One region of the Peribacillus suis genome, then DNA from elsewhere that is predicted to be linked to it. Evidence: riboswitches for the same ligand, from Rfam matches in the RefSeq annotation. Region 1 holds a riboswitch; each other region holds the start of a gene.
What was found. A riboswitch is a leader RNA that binds a small molecule or an ion and turns the genes downstream of it on or off. The one in region 1 is predicted to bind S-adenosylmethionine.

Region 2: it holds a riboswitch for S-adenosylmethionine, as region 1 does, so the genes downstream of both, AC503W_RS02340 (sugar ABC transporter substrate-binding protein) here and AC503W_RS11135 (bifunctional homocysteine S-methyltransferase/methylenetetrahydrofolate reductase) in region 1, are expected to answer to the same signal.
Region 3: it holds a riboswitch for S-adenosylmethionine, as region 1 does, so the genes downstream of both, AC503W_RS10325 (YezD family protein) here and AC503W_RS11135 (bifunctional homocysteine S-methyltransferase/methylenetetrahydrofolate reductase) in region 1, are expected to answer to the same signal.

What each region holds. Positions count from the first base shown of each region.
Region 1 covers NZ_CM182019.1:2,299,972-2,303,253, reverse strand. The annotation lists gene AC503W_RS11145 (phosphatase PAP2 family protein) at 1-158, shown strand, start outside; gene AC503W_RS11140 (MOSC domain-containing protein) at 643-1,284, shown strand; SAM riboswitch class I at 1,396-1,494, shown strand; gene AC503W_RS11135 (bifunctional homocysteine S-methyltransferase/methylenetetrahydrofolate reductase) at 1,601-3,282, shown strand, end outside.
Region 2 covers NZ_CM182019.1:476,521-479,802, forward strand. The annotation lists gene AC503W_RS02335 (GTP-binding protein) at 1-972, shown strand, start outside; SAM riboswitch class I at 1,062-1,168, shown strand; gene AC503W_RS02340 (sugar ABC transporter substrate-binding protein) at 1,282-2,397, shown strand; gene AC503W_RS02345 (sugar ABC transporter ATP-binding protein) at 2,465-3,282, shown strand, end outside.
Region 3 covers NZ_CM182019.1:2,122,758-2,126,039, reverse strand. The annotation lists gene pdxT (pyridoxal 5'-phosphate synthase glutaminase subunit PdxT) at 1-579, shown strand, start outside; gene ssuE (NADPH-dependent FMN reductase) at 769-1,305, shown strand; SAM riboswitch class I at 1,546-1,653, shown strand; gene AC503W_RS10325 (YezD family protein) at 1,822-1,938, shown strand; gene AC503W_RS10320 (phosphoadenylyl-sulfate reductase) at 2,106-2,810, shown strand; gene sat (sulfate adenylyltransferase) at 2,838-3,282, shown strand, end outside.

The DNA of each region.
Region 1 (3,282 bases):
TTTTGGCTTCATTGGTCATTGGATGGAGCCGCATTTATCTAGGGGTGCATTACCCGAGCGATGTTGTGGCAGGTTTTGTTGCCGGAGCTGCTTGGCTAACGATATCGGCATGGCTGTTACGATACCTGGAATACAAGGGGCGAAAAAATAGAAGCTAAGGGGAAAATGAAGGCATAAGAAAATCACCAAAATTATCAAAAAAGTGGTGCACTGTGAGGAAAGTAATGATCGCACCTATAAATTTTCATTAAAAGAAGATCTCCTGTTCAATTTGGTAGTTACTTGTTAGGTATAAATAATTAGTAAGGATACAGTTTTCCACCCTTTTTAAAAGGAGACAAAAAAATTCGCCCCCTAAAGAGCGACAATGAGGAAATTAATCGTGAATCAACATATAGGCGACGGATTGTCTTTTTCGACTATATATTGTGTTCGTATTCTATCATAATTAATTTGGAAATAGCAACTAAATTACTAAAACAAAGGGATTATTTTTATATCATTCTCTTTTCACATCGAATTTTATACCTAGTAAAGAGGTTATTGCTTTTTTTTTGGTATAATCAAATAATTGAATAGATTGAATATAAAGAATGTTTCTTTATTGCAATCTGGAAATTTAAAAGAAATGGAAGATGTCCAATGGAAAATCGTAAAATCATGTCTCTTCAAATTGGGATGCCAAAAGAGGAGGAGCTTTCGGGGGTAAAGATCAAAACGGCAATGGATAAGAAGGCCATCGACTATATCACCGTAACAAAATCAGGGATTGATAGGGATGGAGTGGGTAACAGAAAGTTCCATGGAGGGCCTGACCGTGCTCTATGTTTTTATCCCTTTGAGCATTATGATTTATGGAATCGAACATTCAATAAGCAGCTTTCCATCCCTGCATTTGGGGAGAATTTGACGATTGCTGGAATGACTGAACGTCAAACGTTTATAGGCGATATCTATAGCATTGGCGGGACCGTTATTCAGATTACACAGGGGCGTATTCCTTGCTCGACCATCTCCCACTTTAACAAAGAGCCAGAGTTTTTGAAATTGGTGATGGACACTAATCTAACTGGCTATTTTGCTAGGGTTATACAAGAAGGGGTAATTGGCCAACAAGATGATATCGTGTTATTGGATCGGCTTCAAGATAAGGTTACGGTACTTTATGCAACGGATGTCATCCTTCATAAGCGTGATGGGGAGGAGGGGGCAATGTCCTTGCTTTCCATTGAATCCTTGTCGGAAGAATGGGGAGCCTTGCTTTCTAAAAGGATGTATCGTTAAAAAGTCTGAAGAAAATGAAAAAATGATAAATATACTCTTGAAATTATCAGATGATTCATGTAAATTAAATATAAATAAATTTTGAAATGTTTAGAAAATTAAACTTAATAAATCTTATCGAGAGAGGTGAAGGGACTGGCCCGATGAAACCTCAGCAACCAGCCTAGGCAAAGGTGCTAAATCCAGCAAGCAGAGCTTGATAGATGAGGAGAATGTTTCGAAAAAAGCCTTCTTCTTTGAGAAGGTTTTTTTTCTTTACTCTCACACTCATAGAAACTGACAAAAACCATAGTGTTTTTAAGAGAGGGTGTACTAATTGGATTTTCGTAGTGAATTGAAAGAAAGAATGCTAGTTGGAGACGGCGCGATGGGTACGTTGTTGTACTCCTATGGAATCGATCAATGTTATGAGGAAATAAATTGCACCAATCCTGATAAAATTGAGTCTATACATAGGGCCTATTTAGAAGCGGGTGCAGATATTCTGCAAACCAATACATATGGTGCCAATTTCAATAAATTGAAACGGTATGGGCTGGAGGAAGAAGTCAGTCGGATCAATCGCCAAGGAGTCAGCATTGCTAAACAAGTAGCGAAAGGGAAGGCTTATGTTTTTGGTACAATTGGGGCCCAGCGTAGTATACGTAAATCGGATTTAAGTATAGAAGAAATAAAACGGGGTTTTCGAGAACAATTATACAGTTTGCTTCTGGAAGATCCCGATGGAATTCTTCTTGAAACATTCTATGATTTTGAAGAGCTTGAAACGGTACTTCAAATTGCTAAAAAGGAAACGGACCTGCCGATTATTGCAAATGTATCGATGCATGAACTTGGAAATCTTCAAAATGGATTTCATTTGAATGAAGCTTTTCAAAAGCTAGAGTACCTAGGTGCAGATGTGGTTGGGGTGAATTGCCGTCTGGGCCCCCATCATATGATAAGGGCACTGGAAGAAGTGAAATTGCCTATGCAGACGTCGATTGCCATCTATCCTAATGCAAGTCTTCCAGATTATGTGGATGGGAGACTGGTCTATAAAGCGGAACCAGAATATTTCGGTTCAAGTGCACTCGAATTACGAAAACAAGGAGCAACCATTATAGGGGGTTGCTGTGGTACGACACCACTACATATACAAGCTGTGAACGAAATGATTGGCACTTTAGCGCCAGTCAAGGAAAAAATTACGAAAGCTCGACATATAGAAATTATTGAAGTGAATAACCAAAAACAAGAATTAGCTCTTCATGAAAAGGCAAAAACGGATAGAACGATCCTAGTTGAGCTTGATCCACCGAAAAAGTTAGGAATCGAAACGTTTATGGCAGGAGCTGAAGCCTTGAAAAAAGCTGGGGTGGATTCCATTACTTTAGCTGATAATTCACTTGCTTCACCAAGGATATCGAATTCGACCTTAGCCAATTTATTAAAGGCTGAATTAGGGGTGAATCCGATGGTCCATATTACGTGCAGGGACCGAAATCTTATTGGATTGCAATCCCATTTAATGGGGTTGCATACAGTCGGGCTGGATGAAGTTTTAGTTATCACTGGTGATCCTTCTAAGATTGGTGATTTCCCGGGGGCAACGTCTGTCTATGATTTATCTTCATTCGATTTGATAAGTCTGGTTAAGCAATTCAATGAGGGCTACTCCTATTCCGGACAAAGTCTAGGGAAACGGGCTAATTTCAAGATTTCCGCAGCTTTTAATCCAAATGTGAAATATCTCGATAAGGCTGTTCAGAGAATGGAAAAGAAAATCGCTTGCGGTGCTCATTCGTTTTTGACACAGCCAGTTTATTCAGTAGAACAAATAGAAGAAGTCTATCAGGCGACAAAACATTTGGAAACACCGATTTTCATGGGGATAATGCCCCTTACCAGTACGAGGAATGCCGAATTCATCCATAATGAAATACCGGGGATTAAATTACCTGACAGTGTACGGAAAGCAATGGCCTCAGCGGGAGCTGATCCAGTAAAATCAAGGAT
Region 2 (3,282 bases), 1.8 Mb from region 1:
CTCCTTGCCTTCACGCGTAAAACTTTATCCTATCTATTAGAAAAACGGGCAGCGAATGAACGGAAATGCGAGCATTCGATTTCTTGGAATGAACAGATGGAAGTGAAGTTGAATGGCGCTACGAATCAGTTGACTGATTTGGAAAAAGAAAAAACCGAAAACATTACAAGATCTTATCGCTTATTAAAAGAAGAAGTGAAAAAACAGCTTTCCACACGAATTCCTGAATTACTGCGTGATTGCTCTAAAACATTATCTGAGAATAGTGACTTTAGCCAAGTGCATATACAGTTGAATCAGGAAATGAACGATCGGATCCAGGCATTTATATCCGATAAAATCATGCCGCAGTATTTCCGCTCGCTTCAAGACTGGATTGCTACATCTGAGTTAGAATTCACGCAAAGCCAACAGTTCATGGATGAGATGAGCGCAGGCTTCAATGAGCTATACAAAGAAGAACGTATTGTACTGGCCGGGGACTTCCGGGTCTTGGATGACTGGCGCCGTGATGCGGACCGGATGACAAGCAGCATCCGGATAGAAAATGTAAACATATTACTAAGAAGGACCCCATCTCAGTTGATTCTTAAGGGAGCCGGGAAGCTATTTGGTGCGATTCCGCAAAATAAAGCGAATATGTACAATCGATATAAGAAGTTCTTGGAAAATGAAGACTTCCAGGATGTTGCCGATATGATCAGTGACAGATTCCTTACTCAGTTTGGATTGTTCGAAAAATCCTTGGAACGTGACATATCCCTGTTCTACCGCAGTCCATTTGCCATCCTTGAAAAAAATATCGAACAGACGAAAGCCGAAATCAAAGAACAGCAGGCTACATTGGAACATATGAGACAAAATCCTGAAGTCTACCGTGATCCGATTACCCTGTTCGAAGTGAAACTGCGCCAATTCGAACGCCTTGAAAAAATCGAGAAAAGACGCCTGGCGAAACTGCAAGGAAAATAAAACATTTAAAATATTCTAAAAACTATTGACTTAATGACTATATCCCTATAAAGTGGTACTTACCATAACGAAACGTAACACATTATATTCTCTTATCAAGAGTGGCGGAGGGACTGGCCCTACGATGCCCAGCAACCGTTCCAATTAGGAATTGGTGCTAAATCCTGCAAAACAGAAATGTTTTGACAGATAAGAGAGGGATAAGTCTGCAAACCAGCTGATTAAACCTCTCTATTTTAGAGAGGTTTTTATTTTGTGTTTATGCCGAGCTAACAGATAAGAATAATGTAAAAAATAGGGGGAATTAAAATGGGAAAATCAATTTTAAAAGGAGCTTTCGTTTCCGTCATCGCTTCGGCGTTGCTTTTGACGGGGTGTTCTTCGGGACAAAGTACAGGGGAAGCGAAAAAAGAGGAAAAGGTATCTTTTGAAAATGTTCCAGAACGATTTGCGAAAGGCGAGGGAGCTAAAATTAAAGTCATTCGTAAAATTGGCGGAGATGATCACACGGCCCAATACTTAGCAGGGGCGCAAGAAGAAGGAGAAGCACTTGGCTTCCAAGTAGATACTTTTACGGCCAATGGCGATACGGCTAAATTCCATGACGCCATCGCTCAGGCTCTGGAGGAAGACTATGATGGCTATATCATTTCCCATGGTGATGATGCAGCGACAGTGAATGACGTACAAAAGTTGGTTGATGCAGGGAAAAGCGTAGTCACATTCGATTCCATCGGCGATTTAACGAAAATTGATGGGGTAACAGTAACCTCACAAGATGACGAAGCATTGGCAACTCTTGCTTTTGACAAATTGATTGAAGAGCAAAAAGGCGAAGCGAACATTGCATACCTTTGGGTAGATGGTTTCCCTCCTATGGTGAGAAGAAATGCCGTGTATCAAGAAAAGCTGAAAGAAAATCCTGGCATTCATGAAATTGAAAGATTCGGAGTGGCATCTTCAGATACTTCTGTCCAGACGCAAAACGCGGTATCGGCGATGTTGAACAAGTATCCAAAAGGTAAAATAGACGCAATTTTCGCAACCTGGGATGCATTCGCTATCGGAGCAGCTCGTGCGATAAAAGAAGCGGGGCGCGATGAAGTGAAAATCTATGGTATTGACGTGTCCAATGCCGACCTTCAGGAGATTCAAACAAAAGGAAGCTCATGGTCGTATACCGCAGCGGTTGATCCGAAGTTGATTGGTGCAGTGAATATGAGACTGCTAGCGAAAAAACTAGCGGGGGAAGAAACGCCGCAAACCTATGATTTAGAAGCATCATTGATATCTCAAAAACAGCTTCAATCATCGAAGGACGCTGTCAATATGACCAATCTATCCGGCATTGTTCAAGGCTGGGGAGTATCAACGGAATTTGAAGAAGACTGGATGAAAGTATTGAAAGAACATTATAAGAAGTAACGATCAGAATCAGTAGACACTCTCTTTCAAGTTGAAGAGAGTGTCTGTTTAATGGGAGGGATTGGACATGGGCATTCAACTAGAAATGAAACAAATATCGATTGAGTTTCCAGGTGTAAAAGCGCTTAGTGAAGTTGATTTTTCAGTACAGTCGGGAACAGCACATGCATTGGTCGGCGCAAATGGAGCAGGGAAATCGACGCTAATGAAAGTCTTATCAGGAGCTCATGTCCATTATACCGGCGACATTTTTCTAAATGGCCAGGTACAGGATATCCGGTCGCCAAAGTCGGCACAGGAAGCTGGCATTCAAATTGTGTATCAGGAAGTGGATACGGCCCTCATTCCTTATTTAACGGTTGCGGAGAACGTGATGCTGAATGAATCCGTACAGAACATGGGGAGAAAACAAATCATCAAGTGGAAGGAATTACATAGAAAAGCGACGGAAATCTTGGAAGATATGAACATCCATGTGTCTTCGAAAAAACTGGTAAGGGACCTTACGTTGGCCGAAAAGCAGATGGTCTTGATAGCTAGGGCCGTTTCAACCGCATGTAAATTCTTGATTCTCGATGAGCCGACTGCTCCGTTAAGCCATACGGAAACAACGGAACTATTCCGGATTGTGAATGAGCTGAAGCAACGTGGTGTAGGCATTATTTTCATTTCTCATCGTCTACCCGAGATATTTGAAGTGTGTGAGGACATTACAATCATGAGAAATGGGAAGAGTGTGAGGCGCAGTAGAATTACGGATATCACACAAAACGAAGTGATTGAGCAGATGCTTGGAAAGTCAATGGAAGAACAGTTTCCCGTCGTGAATGCCGAGATTGGTGCGGTGATGTTTGAAGTGAACCGACTGTCGGATGCCGATAAAGT
Region 3 (3,282 bases), 180 kb from region 1:
GTTTTAGGTTTGCAGGGTGCTGTAGATGAACATATGAACCAAATCAAGGAAGCCGGTGAGCATGCGATATTAGTTAAGAACCCAGAACAGTTAAAGGATATCGATGGCCTAATCATTCCGGGTGGAGAAAGCACCACTATGAGAAAACTAATGGACCATTATGGTTTCATGGAGCCGATTACGGCATTTTTCGAACAAAAAAAACCGATTTTCGGTACTTGCGCAGGGATGGTATTAGTGGCAAAGGAAATGGTTAGTTTGGAACATCCCCATCTTGGTTTTATCAATATTACAGTGAATAGAAATGGTTTTGGTCGTCAGAGGGAAAGTTTTCAAGCACCCCTTATAGTTAAAGGAATGGAAGAACCTTTCATGGGTGTCTTTATCAGAGCACCTTTTGCCGTTGGCGTAGGTGAAGATGTGGAGATATTAGCAAATTATGACGGGAAAGTAGTGGCGGCTAGACAAGAACAGGTTCTTGTCAGTTCGTTTCATCCAGAACTGACCGGTGATCAACGATTTATACAACTTTTTTTAAAAATGGTGAAAGACTCAATCAATAGAGTTGAAAAGCTCTAAAAATCCTGCCCTAACGGGGCAGGATTTTTAGTCAATGGCATAATACGATTCTTATTAGTGTTTCAAAAATATAAATTCCAATTAAGTTACTTGACTTTTATTTTTCTGATAATTAAGATAATTAATTGAAGTTGCTTAACTGGAAAGGACCCAGATCCTTTGCAGATTTTACATACAGGAGGAATAGATATGAGCGAAATTATAATTTTATCAGGCAGCCCTGCTATACCATCAAGAACAGATATTTCATTAAAATATATCCAAACGTTGGTGGAAAAAGAAGGATTTACAACGAACTATCATTCTATTACCGAGTTTTCTGCAAACGACTTATTCCAAGGTCGTTATGATAGCGAGGATATTCTAAGACTTTCAGAAAAGATTAAGCAAGCTAATGGTATCATTATTGGTTCACCTGTCTATAAGGCATCTTATACAGGAGTGTTGAAAGCTCTAATTGATTTATTACCCGAGGGCGCGTTTAAGGATAAGCCAGTTTTGCCCATAATGGTTGGGGGAAGCAACAGGCATTTATTGGCTATAGATTATGCGCTGAAACCTCTTATATCAATATTAAAAGGGGAACCGATGCAGGGGTTATACTTTGTGGATAAAGAAATCGATAAGCAGAATCCAAAACATCCGATTAAGGAAGTGGAATTACTTGATCGTACAAAGAGTCAAGTAAAGGAATTTGTAGAAGCCATACAAAAAAGAAGAAATTGATGATTTCTTCTTTTTATCTTGACCCTTCCCATCAACGAGTTAAGTTATAGGCTACTTTAAAGGTTTATTCAAGCTTGTTCAGGATGAATGAACCTTTTTTACTGGCTTAACAAATCACTGTAACAAACTTGAACTATTTGTGTATAATAATTGAAGTTAAACCAAAATATTAAACCAAGTTAATTTATATGAAAACTCCATTGACAATGATTTGATATGTGTTAATATTTAAAATAATAAAACTTATCAAGAGCGACGGAGGGATTTGGCCCTTTGAAGTCCAGCAACCTGCATCATGAATGCAAGGTGCTACATCCAACAAAATGTCATCATTTTGGAAGATAAGGTAAATAAGATTACCTTATCAATCTTTCCATCTTGGCATGGAAGGATTTTTCTGATTGATTTTATTAATTTGGGGGAATTCATTTACAAGCTGATCATCTTACGACAAGCTAGTCGACGAGTTTTCTTAAAGGAGGAATAGCCTTGGAAAAGGAAAATCAGCTGGGGGAAATATTTGAAAGGCTGCAAGAAATGCTAAAAACTATGAAATATGGATCCATAACCCTTATCGTTCAGGACGGTAAGGTTATACAAATGGAAAGAAACGAAAAATTGAGAATTAAATAAATGGACTGCTGACTAGAAAACTAGAGGTGGATTTAGCTGATATAAATAGGAAACTATTGGTTAAAGCCGCCTTTTTCATTATAAGAAATGGTGTTTCAAAGGCTTTCAAAGATATCTGCTGTACCATAGGGTGATTCTTAAAAGGGGGTATAGAGTTGGCAGAGCTAGTGGACTATGAAAATATTGATACAGCGACATTACCTTCGTTCCCGGAAGATAGCGATACAAAAGGCGCGTTAGAAGTATTGGAATGGGCAAATTCAGAGTACGGAGATAAACTCATTTATGCCTGTAGTTTTGGGATTGAAGGAATTGTACTGACAGATTTGCTGGCAAAGGTTAATCCTTCCGCCAAAATCGTATTCTTGGATACGGATGTTCATTTCGCTGAGACTTACCAATTAATCGAACAAGTGAAAAATCGTTACCCACGGCTTTCCATTGTAATGAAGAAACCGGAAATGACATTGGAAGAACAAGCCGCTGAATTTGGTGATGAATTATGGCTTCATGACTCAAATCAATGCTGTAACATCCGCAAAATTACGCCGCTCACTGAAGTATTATCAACAGCGACGGCTTGGCTCTCGGGACTGCGCAGGGAGCAATCGGAAACCCGTGCATTGACTGAATATATAAACAAGGACAACAAATTCAAATCTATCAAAATTTGTCCGCTCATTCATTGGACATGGAAAGATGTATGGCGTTATGCGCATAAAAATGGCTTACCATATAATGTGCTTCATGATAATGGATATCCAAGTATTGGCTGTAAAATATGTACAGCACCTGCCATTAATGCTGATGATCTTCGTTCAGGACGATGGCAAGGTGCCCAAAAAACAGAATGCGGATTACATTTATCATAATTATAAAAAATTCAGGGGGAAATCAGCATGACCATTAGCTTGCCGCACGGAGGAACATTAATCAATCGCTTTGAACCAGACTATGATTTAACTAAAATAGAACAATCCGTTGAAATTGATGAAATCTCATTAAGCGACTTGGAACTTATAGGGACTGGAGCATACAGCCCCATTGAGGGATTCTTTTCAAAAGAAGACTATCAAACAGTAGTAAAGGATATGAGGCTTAGCAGCGGGCATGTCTGGAGTATTCCTATTACATTACCACTTTCCGCTGATGTGGCAAACGCTCTTACAATCGGAGAAGAAGTAAAGTTAACTCATGAGGGCCAAACTTATGGAGTCCTTGCCGTTTCCGATATATTTACACCTGATAAGCAAGTGGAGGCAACTTTAGTTTATCAAACGGATGATGAGAATCACCCAGGTGTAAAAAATCTATATAATCGTGGCGATGTATATGTAGGTGGTA